Linked DNA regions of Nitrosospira lacus. The main gene of each other region encodes a partner of the protein of the gene in region 2 in a complex. Links are inferred from orthologs where the notes say so. Each region holds a gene or a part of one and is shown on either strand. Other genes may lie near its edges. The genes, in order: EBAPG3_RS04290 and dapF.

Evidence for each region.
Region 1: the proteins of dapF (region 2) and EBAPG3_RS04290 are in contact, whole or in part, in a solved structure (PDB 5YGU), measured with the Escherichia coli proteins. The link is inferred for Nitrosospira lacus from one-to-one orthologs.

What each region holds. Positions count from the first base shown.
Region 1 is NZ_CP021106.3:956,902-963,296, forward strand. What follows is about bases 1,281-4,067. They hold EBAPG3_RS04290 (RNA pyrophosphohydrolase), read right to left. Parts: upstream 3,061-4,067; coding sequence 2,500-3,060; downstream 1,281-2,499. Other genes in these bases: EBAPG3_RS04285 (cytochrome-c peroxidase), read right to left, coding at 1,281-2,147; EBAPG3_RS04295 (proline--tRNA ligase), read left to right, coding at 3,352-4,067. In the rest of the region: GTPase HflX, read right to left, coding at 1-558; RNA chaperone Hfq, read right to left, coding at 551-796; more of EBAPG3_RS04285, read right to left, coding at 1,149-1,280; more of EBAPG3_RS04295, read left to right, coding at 4,068-5,061; EBAPG3_RS04300 (TlpA family protein disulfide reductase), read right to left, coding at 5,132-5,638; EBAPG3_RS04305 (YihY family inner membrane protein), read right to left, coding at 5,646-6,395. UniProt on the Escherichia coli protein: Master regulator of 5'-end-dependent mRNA decay.
Region 2 is NZ_CP021106.3:819,874-826,224, reverse strand. What follows is about bases 1,195-3,937. They hold dapF (diaminopimelate epimerase), read left to right. Parts: upstream 1,195-2,019; coding sequence 2,020-2,856; downstream 2,857-3,937. Other genes in these bases: xerC (tyrosine recombinase XerC), read left to right, coding at 3,637-3,937; EBAPG3_RS03675 (DUF484 family protein), read left to right, coding at 2,916-3,584; metK (methionine adenosyltransferase), read right to left, coding at 1,195-1,600. In the rest of the region: ahcY (adenosylhomocysteinase), read right to left, coding at 1-239; more of metK, read right to left, coding at 419-1,194; more of xerC, read left to right, coding at 3,938-4,569; ATP-dependent protease subunit HslV, read left to right, coding at 4,874-5,410; ATP-dependent protease ATPase subunit HslU, read left to right, coding at 5,579-6,351. UniProt on the Escherichia coli protein: Involved in the succinylase branch of the L-lysine biosynthesis and in the biosynthesis of the pentapeptide incorporated in the peptidoglycan moiety. Catalyzes the stereoinversion of LL-2,6-diaminopimelate (L,L-DAP) to meso-diaminopimelate (meso-DAP).

The DNA.
Region 1 (6,395 bases), 140 kb from region 2 along the record:
CTGGAATCTGGCGAGTTTTTCCTTCAGCAGTTTAACCCGCTTGCCGAGCAGGCGCCGGTCCGTTTCCAGTTGGGTTTCGCCGGGGCCGCGTAAGCCGATGCCACCCTTTTGCCGTTCAAGGTGCGTCCACCCGCGTACGAGGCGAGTGGCAAGATGCTCAAGTTGTGCCAGTTCCACTTGCAATTTGCCCTCATGGCTTTTGGCGCGCTGGGCAAATATGTCTAAAATCAGGCTGGTGCGATCGATCACACGACATCCAAGGTGCCGCTCCAGATTGCGTTGCTGGGCCGGAGATAGATCGTGATTGAAAATTACCAGTGATGCCCCGGTTTGCTCCAATGCCGCCTTAATCTCGTCAACCTTGCCGCTGCCCGCAAATGTGGCGGAATCAGGCCGGGAGCGCCCTCCCTTGATCACTGCGCAAATTGCAAGCGCATCACTCGTGGCCAATTGCCGCAGTTCCTCGAGATTCTCGGCGTAATCGCAATCGTTAAAATCAAGGCTAACCAGCACGGCGGCGTTAGCCCCGGATGTATTACCCGCAGGACGATCAAGCATCAGGTATAGCGGGTGCCTCAAATGGAATGGAAACTGCCCTGGCGGGGACAACGGTGGAGATTGCGTGCTTGTATACCATCTGCGTGACGGTATTTTTCAGCAACACGACATACTGGTCAAACGAATCAATATGACCTTGTAGCTTGATACCGTTTACCAGATAAATCGACACTGGAATATGTTCCTTCCGCAATGTATTCAGAAATGGGTCTTGTAACAATTGCCCTTTTGCGCTCATGGGGGACTCCATATTTTAATTATTCAAAAAGTAACTCTACTTGATTTTCAGGAGTAAATCCATATTCCTGGTCGAAAGGTAAAGCAACGGGCATTCAATAAATCGAACCAGCCCGGCGGTCAAAAATTCGCTTAGCGTCAATTCGTAAAAATTAATCAAAGCTAAAAATAATACAGGAAAAATGACTGTCACTTTTGTGAACAGCCACGGCAATCATTGCCTGTTTGCAGCTTGAATCGAAAGTATTGAATTGTCTGGTGTTTGAATGCCAAGCCGAATTTTTTCGGCTTGGCAGATTTCAGAAATTATACCCGTAAAGCCGCGGACGCCATGACGAGTATCACCCTGTTAATTACCCAAAAGGCTTGGGCCTTGGTGTTTCATTGGTAGAAGGCGGAAGGATAGGTAGCTTGAACTCAGGCTGTTTGCCGGTCAACGTTTTTAAGAATGCCACGATTTTGGCATTTTCTTCCTTATTGAACGTGCGGCCCAGCTGTAGCCGGCCCATGGTGTCCACTGCTTCTTCCAGTGTCGCGGCGGCACCATCATGAAAATAGGGGTAAGTTAATTCCACGTTTCGCAGGGTCGGGACTTTGAACATGAAGCGGTCGGCGTCCTTGCCAGTCACTGCAAACCGCCCTTCGGCCTTACTGGTCGTCTTGTAGGGTTCATGAATACCAAATTTCTGGAATGAGCCGCCACCTACGGCAGCACCATTATGGCAACTCGTGCATCCACTCTCCTTGAATAGCTTGTAACCCTCCAACTCTGTTTGATTCAGGGCTTTTTTGTCACCTTTGAGCCATTTGTCGAAACGAGAGTCGGGTGTCACCAGAGTCTCTTCGAATGCGGCAATCGCATCGGTGACCATACCTATATCGATTTTATCTGAGCGAAACAGTTGCTTGAAGCGGGTCCGGTATTCCGGAATGGAACGTAGTACATCGACCGCCAATTCATGGGTGAATCCCATCTCGCCCGGGTTTGCGATGGGTCCGCCCGCCTGTTCTTTCAAGTCCTTGGCGCGGCCATCCCAGAACTGTGCCAGATTCATGCTGGAGTTCAATACCGTGGGCGCGCTGATCGGTCCCTCGTGCCACTTGTGGCCAATGGAGGTTGGCAGATTGTCTGTGCCACCCATGCTCAGGTTGTGACAGGAATTACAGGAAATGAATCCAGACTTCGATAGACGTGGATCGAAAAAGAGCATCTTGCCCAGTTCCACCATGTCTGCATTCTTGGGTTTCGCGGCTTCGATTGGCTGGATGGGTTCATTGGCAGCAAGCGCGGCGCTTGGGGCAGCAATGACTCCAATAGACAGCAGCGATATGATTAATGTCCGCATTATCATTGGTAATCTCCTAAAAACGCGGCTGTAGTGGCGCAGCCGATTACGCCTACAAATTATCCGTCAGGGCACCTCTTGGTGGCGATAATGGGCACCTCTAAAAATTCAACGCTACAGGCAGACTCATTTTTATCATAGTGGAGCAAAGAAGGTTAATCCAGCTTCCGTTCCGAGATATGCGAAAAATGTTTCTCATTCGGCAATTGGGGGGGCTGAGATAGGGTGGCAAAAGGGATAAGCAGGCAATCCATGAATGGATGCTCGAAAATTCAGAATTTTGACGAAACCCATACGTGCCTTAACGGGCCGGAGATAATGTTGTACGGTGTGCTTATACTAAATCTGCCCATTTTTTCTATTCGCCCTGTTTAGGAGGTGCGATCGCAGCCTGTTCCCTGCCGCCAGGATGACCGGATCCACCGTAGCCATTGCCATCAAAGGGAGCGCGATTGAGCAGGCGGGCAAGCTCGGTCAGTGCCTGTCGATAGACCTGGCGTTTGAACTCGACCACGGATTCCAATTCCACCCAGTATTGATTCCAGCGCCAGGCGTCGAATTCCGGACGAACACTTGTACGCAGCGACACATCACAATCACGGCCGAGCAGGCGCAAAAGATACCAGATTTGCTTCTGTCCTTTGTAATTTCCCCGCCAGTCGCGCCTTATCCATTGATCCGGGACTTCGTAGCGCAGCCAGTCGCGCGTGCGGCCAATGATCTCGACATGCCGGGGGTGCAAGCCTACTTCTTCCGTCAATTCCCGATACATCGCCTGTTCCGGACTTTCGCCCGGCTTGATACCTCCCTGGGGAAATTGCCAAGAGTCCTGCTTGATGCGCTTGCCCCAAAAAACCTCATTCTTCGAGTTCAGTAGAATAATACCGACATTGGAGCGATATCCGTTGCGGTCGATCATGCGATTCACCCGTTTGATCCGTCACAAGAGGACAAATTTTTTCATATTTTATCCTAGATTGAAAGCTGTCACGAGATTAATAGCCCCCATATTTGGTTAACACCTGCTTTTTGAGTTCATCGTGCGTTCTTACTCGTTCCATTCCTTTTCACCACCGGATTTGACCCAGTTTGGGTTGCGCATGTAGCCATCCATCTTCGCATGGCTCATGCTGTCAAAATTCAACGATACGATTGGCATTACGATTTTTCAGAGTAGAATTATTCCAATTCAATGATTATAGGAACACACATGCGGGTATCGGATTTCTTTATTTCAACCCTTAAGGAGGCGCCTGCCGAAGCGGAATTGGTGAGCCATAAGCTGATGTTGCGTGCAGGGCTCATCAGGCGTTTAGGGAGCGGCCTTTATACATGGATGCCGCTGGGATTGAGAGTTTTGCGCAAGGTTGAAAATATCGTGCGGGAGGAAATGGACAAGAGCGGCGCGGTGGAACTTTTGATGCCTGCGGTGCAACCTGCCGAACTCTGGCAGGAGACCGGACGCTGGGACGTATTCGGCCCGCAGATGCTGAAAATCAAGGACAGGCATCAGCGCGATTTCTGTTTTGGCCCTACGCATGAGGAAGTCATTACCGATATTGCGAGGCGAGAGATAAAAAGTTATCGCCAATTGCCGTTTACTTTTTATCAGATTCAAACCAAGTTCCGCGATGAAATCCGGCCTCGATTCGGTGTGATGAGGGCACGGGAATTTATCATGAAAGATGCTTATTCATTCCATACCGGGGTTGCCAGCCTGGAAAGGACCTACGGAATAATGCACGACGCCTACCAGCGGATATTCACCCGCATGGGGTTGATGTTTCGCGCAGTCACCGCGGATACCGGAGCGATAGGCGGAAGCGGCTCGCACGAGTTTCATGTTCTGGCGGATTCGGGCGAGGACGCCATCGTTTTCTGTCCGGGTTCGGATTACGCCGCCAATATCGAAATGGCCGAGGCGTTGCGTCCGGCACAATTACGCGAAGCGGCCGGGGGCATCATGCGGAAAGTCGAAACGGCTGGCATAAAAACCTGTGAGGAGGTTGCGGCGTTTCTCAACCTTCCTGTCACAGACACTGTAAAAACCCTGGCGGTTATCGCGAGTGGCAGGATGCATTTATTGCTGCTGCGCGGCGATCATCATCTTAACGAGACGAAGATCCGCAAAATCCCTTTCCTTACCGATTTCCGACTGGCGACCGAGGCGGAGATTCTTGCGGAGACCGGTTCTCTTCCCGGATACATAGGACCTGTCGGCTTAACGCTTCCGGTTATCGCAGATCACTCTGTGATGGTAATGAGCAATTTCATTTGCGGTGCAAATGAAGAGAACTATCATCTTACAAACGTTAATTTTGAGCGTGATACGAAAGAGCCTGACTATACGCTGGATATCCGCAATGCGGTTTCCGGAGACCTGTCTCCGGATGGCGGGGGGCGGCTGGAGATCTGCCGTGGCATCGAGGTGGGACATATTTTCCAGTTACGCACCAAATACTCGGAAGCGATGAAAGCCGCCTATCTCGATGAATCCGGTCAATCACGTCCGATGGAAATGGGATGCTATGGTATCGGGATATCGCGTATCGTGGCCGCGGCCATCGAGCAGAGCCATGACCAGCGCGGCATTATTTTTCCGGATGCGATAGCGCCATTTCAGGTCGCTATCGTTCCTATCGGACTGAAGAAGAATGCGCAGGTGAGGATTGAGACAGAGAAGTTGTACACGGAAATCGTCAATGCCGGCATCGATGTTCTGCTTGATGATCGTGACGAACGCCTTGGTGTGATGTTTGCCGACATGGAGTTGATTGGCATCCCTCACCGCATTGTTGTCGGAGAACGGGGTTTGAAAGAGGGAAATGTAGAGTATCAAGGACGGCGGGATGAAAAGTCTCAGGTCGTCCCTTTGCGGGATATCATTGATTTTATGAAAAAGGGGATAGGTGAAGCCTGACCCGCTTTCTTTCACTCGCTGACCTTTTCAAGCTGGCACCTGAACCGAAGCCATCCCCATTTCCCTGAATTTATTTGCGCTTTCGCTGACTTGTTTCGCCGGGAGGATGGCTTTGAGGGCTTGGGGGGTTTTCTCGCATGAATTCCTCCAGACTTTCCCGCGAAATTAGCCCCACCTTATAGGCTGCCGGCTGACCGGCGGGATCGAATAAATAGGTAGTAGGCAGCATCGACACGGGGCCGATTTGAGCAGCAATTTTTCTGTCACCCAGCACGATGGGATAGGAAATCGATAGTGAGTCAGCGAATTTCATCACCGTCTTCGGATTCTGGTAGTCCATCGCTATGCCGATTACCACTACATCCTTGCGGCTCTCATAAAGCGACACGAGATCAGGAATTTCCTTCAGGCAAGGCGGGCACCAAGTGGCCCAGAAATTTATCAAGACCCACTTGCCCTTATAGTCGGAAAGAGTGAGCTTCTTGCCGGTGGAATCCGTGAACACGAAGCCCCTTGCATAGGAGAGGGGCGGCAGTGACAGTAGCACACAGAGCAAGATGGCGAGCGCGCGTTGCATCATTTTTTTACTGAGTGACTCCAGGTGAGGTTACTTTTTGCGCCAGAGCGTCATCTTGCTGCGGTGTTGAATTCCCGGCCGCCGTTTCCGCCAAGAGTAGCGACAGCGGCACATTCATTTTCTCGTCTATGCCGGTTGAGATGCTATCGAGCAGTGGTTCCAGCGTTGCTTCACCCGCCACCGCGGCGCGCATTGCTTCGGGACGAAATACAAACAACCGGTAAATATCCGCAACCATGATTTTACTGGGATCAATTATTTGAACCCATCCACCCGTTTTTACCTGCCGAACCAGATTGGCACGGGTCATCAGTTCGAATATCTGTTCCATTTCTTCAAAACTTAACATGAGTTGCTTGTGAAGGCTAGCATAGGTTTCGACCCTTCCGTTCCTGAGGGCCTCTCCCAGTGCTTGCAGTAAACGCAGTGCGTCGAGGAATTGCCTACCCTGCGCTGCCGGATCTCCCCGCCATTCAGCAAAATGCCAACTTGAGAGAGAAGCGGCAATCACCGCACCCAGTAATACCATCAGCCAGGAAAGGTAAACCCACAACAAAAAAATCGGGACAGTGGCGAACGCGCCATAGACGGCCTGATACGTGGGAAAGTGAGTAATGTAAAATGCGAACCCTTGTTTCATTACCTCGAATCCCACTGCCGCGGCTACGCCTCCTGCGATCGCATGACGCCATGCGACTTGGCGATTAGGCACGATAAGATAGGGGATCGAAAAGGCGATGCTCGTCAAGAACAGTGG
Region 2 (6,351 bases):
CACGAAGCCCAGCGCACTTCCGCTCCCAATTCGATCAGGGTCTCGATCAGCACCGCTGTCTGAATAGTCATGTGGAGCGAACCGGCAACACGCGCGCCTGCCAAAGGTTTTCCGCCGGCATATTCTTCCCGTAGCGCCATCAGGCCGGGCATCTCGGTTTCAGCAATGGCTATTTCCTTGCGCCCCCATTCCGCCAGGGACATATCGGCAACTTTATAATCGGTAAATTCGCTGCTCATAAGCGTAGAGGCGGGGGCAGGTATAGATGCAGGACTGAGCACAGCGTTCATGGAACAAATCTCCTAAAAAATGAACGAGCGCCGTTATTGCGATTCTCCCCCGCCGAGCCTCGCGGGACTCTGCCCGTCGCAGCGCTCCTCAGTGGGGGAGGAATTGAAGCTAACATGACCTTCTCTGCTTATGCCTCAACCGCGACCTCGATTCCCGCATCGGCGCGAAGTCGTGCGGCTTTATCGGTGGCCTCCCAGGTGAATTCCGGCTCATCCCGCCCAAAGTGGCCATAGGCGGCAGTCTTCTGGTAAATTGGACGCAGCAGATTAAGAGTATGAATAATAGCACGAGGACGCAAGTCAAAATGCTGTTCGATCAGCTTGACGATTTTATCGTCGGAAATCTTGCCGGTTCCGTAAGTATCAACCATGAGTGAAACCGGTCGTGCCACACCGATAGCATAGGCTATCTGCACTTCACATCTGCTGGCAATGCCCGCGGCAACGATGTTCTTGGCGACATAACGCCCGGCGTAGGCTGCGGAGCGATCCACCTTGGATGGATCCTTGCCAGAGAAAGCACCGCCGCCATGGTGCGCCGTCCCGCCATAGCTATCCACGATGATCTTGCGGCCGGTCAACCCGCAGTCGCCCATTGGTCCGCCCACCACGAAGCGGCCGGTAGGGTTGACCAGATAACGAGTCTGACCATTCAGCATATTTTTCGGAAGTACCGGCTTGATGATTTCCTCGATTACCGCTTCACTCAGTTCCGCGTGGGAGATGTCCGGATTGTGCTGGGTGGATATCACTACAGTTTCGATGCGTTGCGGCTTACCATTCAGATAGCGTACCGATACCTGCGACTTGGCATCCGGACGCAGCCACGGCAGGCGTCCATCTTTTCTCAGCTCCGCTTGCCGCTCCATCAAGCGATGGGCATAGTAAATCGGCATCGGCATCAATTGCGGCGTCTCGTCGCACGCATAGCCAAACATCAGTCCCTGGTCGCCTGCCCCCTGATCCATTTCCTCTTCCTTACTGCGATTTACCCCTTGTGCAATATCAGCGGACTGTTTGTTGAAAGCAGTCAACACGGCACAGGTATGATAGTCAAACCCAATATCGGAGCTGTTGTAACCGATACGCTTGACGGCCGAGCGCGCGACTTGCATATAGTCAACGTTGGCCTCGGTGGTAATCTCCCCTGACATAACGATCAGACCCGTGCTGCACAAGGTCTCGCAGGCTACTCGCGCGTTGGCATCCTGAGCCAGGATGGCATCCAGAATTGAGTCGGAAATCTGATCCGCCACCTTGTCGGGGTGGCCTTCAGATACGGATTCGGAAGTAAAAAGGTATTCACTCATGTTATCCAGCCGCATATAGTTTTATGAAGGGACTGTAGAATACCAAATTACGCGCGTATTAAGAAGAGAGACAATAGTACAGTCAGCTTATACAACTTCCGCTTTGCTCATATCCGTGCAGTATCGCCCCTGCGACGGTACATGTGGCCGCGGCTCGTGCCAAGCGTATATCACCACGGTCATGATGATGCGCCTGATTTCTTTTCCTTCTCTTTCCGCATCCTCCGGCGTGCGACACAGGGGTCTTCGTTGACCGCACTTCGCCTGCAAAGGGGCTTTTGCAGTGAAAGGAGCCATGGTGCCGGCATGGCGGCCGATTGACAGGGGTATCTTCCTGTAACAAACTCGCACCGGGAGGGATATATTCGTTGGCTTTTCCGGTGCGGGCGGAATTGTCCGATGAAATGGGTGGCTCATTAATGAAACTCAAATTTACTAAGATGCATGGACTGGGCAATGATTTCGTCGTTATTGACGGGATAAATCAATCCCCATTTCTGGGCCCTGAGCAACTGCGCCTGCTCGCCAACCGTCATTTTGGCATCGGCTGTGATCAGATTCTATTGATAGAAGCCGCTGAAGGCGACGCTGACTTTCGCTATCGCATTTTCAACGCCGATGGCGGCGAGGTGGAACAATGCGGCAACGGTGCGCGCTGCTTCGTTCGCTATGTGCATGACCGCGGGATGACAAATAAAAATGAAATCCGCGTGGAAACACATGGCGGCCTGATCATTCCCAGATTGGAGGCCAATGGTGAAGTGACCGTCAATATGGGCGCACCGAAATTTGAGCCGCGGGAGATTCCCTTTGCCGCCGAAAAGCGCGCACTGACTTATCCACTCGATATCGACGGCAGGCAGGTGGAAATCAGCGCTGTTTCCATGGGGAACCCTCACGCGGTGCAATGGGTAGCAGACTTGGATCATGCTCCGGTATTGACCGAAGGTGAACTGATTGAGCGGCATCCATGCTTCCCCAAGCGGGTCAACGCCGGATATATGCAGGTGATTGATCGCAGTCATATCCGTCTGCGGGTGTATGAGCGCGGTGCGGGTGAAACGCTGGCTTGTGGCACCGGAGCTTGCGCCGCCGTGGTGGCAGGTATTCAACGCGGATTGCTGGAGTCAAAGGTTAAAGTCAGTTTTCGCAGCGGCGACTTGATCGTCCGCTGGGAAGGTGAAAATCAACCGGTCTGGATGACGGGACCTGCTACCACCGTATTTGATGGAGAGATCGACTTAAAGATTCTCTGAATAAGTCTGCCGCAAACTCGGGATTTATTCGGATCCTAAAAATTGAACCGGGGAGAAACATGAAATTCAGCTCGGAAGAAGTCGCCCAGTATTTGCGGGACCACCCTCAATTTTTTGAGGAGCATGCCGGCATGCTGGCAGACATCCGGGTTCCTCACCTGCACGGCGGCGGAGCCATTCCCATCAGCGAGCGGCAAATCATTGCACTTCGGGACAAGAATCATATCCTTCAGGACAAACTGGGTGAATTGGTCCGATTTGGCGAGGAAAACGGCGCCATCAATCAGAAAATGCATCGTCTCGCCATAATGCTGCTTACCTTCACGGACCTGAAAGATCTGCTGCACGGACTGAATTTTAATCTGCATGAGGATTTTTCCATACCTCATATGACACTAAGGCTATGGAACCTGACCGCCGAAAGCCCGCAGCTTCCGGAATTCACTCAAACCAGTGCTGATATTCACATCATGACGGAAAGCCTGGTGCATCCCTGTTGCGGCCTTCACGTACTGGAGGAAATCAAGAATTGGTTCGGGGAAAGTGCGGGTCACCTGCGCTCGTTTGCACTGGTGCCTTTGCGAGCGGAGCAAACCATCGGTCTGCTGGTGATGGCAAGCGAAGACCCGCAGCGCTTCTATCCCGAAATGGGAACCCTATATCTGACGCAGCTTGGAGAATTGGTAAGCGCTGCATTGGTACGATACAAACCGGCTCGACAATTCTAGAAGTCGAAAAAACGTATGAATATCCGAAAATAACTTCAGCATAATGGCTACTATGACGTCCGGAGATAACCAGGCTGTACTCGCGGCCGCCTATCTTTCCCATCTTCTCAATGTAAGGCGCTTGTCATCGCTCACCTGCAAAAGTTACGCGCATGATATTGCGATCCTGCTCAACTTCGCGAATGAAACATCGCTCGATCAATTGCGAATTCATCATATTCGCCGCTTTGTCGCCCAGCGTCACGGAAAGGGATTTTCCGGCAGAAGCCTGGCTAGAATGCTGTCTGCATGGCGTGGCTTCTACCACTATTTGGCGCGTCATCACGGCTATACCTGCAATCCATGCGCCGGGGTACACGCCCCAAAATCGCCCCGAGCGTTGCCCCATACTCTTTCACCCGACGAGGCAGCGAAGCTGCTGGACTTTCCCGTTGAAAATGACCCAATGGCATTACGGGACAAAGCCATGTTCGAGCTGTGTTATTCCTCGGGACTCCGGCTGGCTGAACTTACCGGCCTGCAGCCGAGGGACCTGAGTTTTTCCGACGGTACGGCGCGCGTTACCGGAAAAGGCGGCAAGACTCGCATAGTACCCGTAGGGAGCCAGGCGGCACGCATCCTGCGCGAATGGATAAAACTGCGCGAAGTGCTGGTCAAACCCGGCGCAACTGCGTTATTCGTGTCGCGGTATGGAAGAAACATCAGTCCGCGGTCAGTCAGTCAACGGTTAAAAATTCAGGCGTCGCGGCAAGGAATCAGCACCAATATCCATCCTCATGTTCTGCGGCACTCATTTGCCTCCCACCTGCTGCAGTCCAGTGGCGACTTGCGCGCAGTGCAGGAAATGCTGGGACACGCCAGCATCAGCACCACACAAATTTATACTCATCTTGATTTTCAACATTTGGCGAAAGTCTATGATGCTGCGCATCCGCGCGCCAAGAAGAAAGGGAGGGGAATCAAAGCCGGAAATGAGGGCCTCTGAATGAGTCCGGCAGGTTGCTATCCGTACAGCTTTTTTTCTCGACGCATCGACGTCCTGTCCGAATCCGGTATTCAGGCGGGATAGCATGCGGTTATTGGAATGCGGGGGCGAGGTACAAGGAGGGTTAATCTCCATTCCTGGGCGTTGCCAACGACACAGCAATGTGAACTCACCGGACAGGTGGAGTTCAAGTGGAGCAAGAATCATGACGGGTCGCGGCGTTTAACTCAAAATGACTTAAAAATGAGCGGTCAACCGCCGGATTTAGGTATAATCTGCGATCTCACTCATTTCGCGCTGACACATGCCAGAATTTCGCGGTACTACCATACTTTCGGCCCGGCGCGGAACGCAGGTGGCGCTCGGGGGCGATGGCCAGGTAACCTTGGGCGCCATCGTAGCCAAGGCCAGCGCCCGCAAGGTGCGCAGGCTCTACCATGACAAAATTCTGGCGGGATTTGCAGGCGGTACAGCCGATGCTTTTACCTTGTTCGAACGTTTTGAAGGCAAGCTTGAGAAGCATCAGGGACACCTCATGCGTTCGGCGGTTGAACTGGCCAAGGATTGGCGCACCGACCGCATTTTACGCCGGCTGGAAGCAATGCTGGTTGTCGCGGATCCCGAAACCACACTGATCATTACAGGCTCGGGTGACGTGATTGAGCCTGAACTGGGGCTTGCCGCAATCGGCAGCGGAGGCTCTTACGCTCATTCCGCAGCGCGCGCGCTCCTGGAAAATACCAGCCTGACACCGCTGGAAATCGTCAAGAAGTCGCTTACCATAGCGGGCGACCTGTGTATCTATACCAATCAGAACCATATAATCGAAGTTCTGGAGTAGCGTGCAAGCTAAACGTAACCGGTGGGACGTAATGAAACAGGGGAAGATGCAGTATCTTTTGCCGAACACCTCCGGCGAAGCCCCCCTTACTTCCGTATATCAGTTCCAGCCTGCTTCTCTCCTCAGGTTTCATAGATCCCGCCACTTTATTACCGATACCCTGAAACCATGTCCCAATTGACCCCGCAGGAAATCGTCCACGAGCTGGACAAGCACATTATCGGTCAAGACGCCGCCAAACGCTCCGTGGCCATTGCGCTCCGAAATCGCTGGCGCAGGCAGCAGGTAATGGATCCTTTACGGCAGGAAATCACGCCAAAAAATATCCTCATGATCGGCCCTACCGGAGTCGGCAAGACCGAAATCGCACGCCGTCTCGCAAAACTTGCCGATGCTCCATTCATCAAAGTGGAAGCGACCAAATTCACTGAGGTGGGTTATGTCGGGCGCGATGTGGACTCCATTATTCGTGATCTGGTGGAATCCGCCATCAAGCAGTCCCGCGAGCAGGAAACCCAGAAGATGAGGGCCCGTGCGGAAGATCATGCTGAAGAGCGTATCCTCGATGTGCTGCTGCCAGCGGCAAGGGAGATAGGCTCGCAAATGGAAGCGGGCGAAGGCGACAATGCCACCCGGCAGAAATTTCGCAAGAAGCTGCGCGAAGGCGAACTCAATGACAAGGAAATTGAAATCGAAATTTCAGCGGCCCATACCCACATGGAAATCTTTGCGCCGCCGGGAATGGAAGAACTGACCACGCAAATTCAAGGTATGTTCCAGAATCTGGGCGGGGAAAGAAAAAAGACCCGTAAGCTGAGAATCCGTGAAGCAATGAAGCTTATTATCGATGAAGAAGCATCCAAGCTCGTCAATGATGAGGAATTGAAGCTTCGTTCAGTGCAAAATGTCGAGCAGAACGGTATCGTGTTCCTCGACGAAAT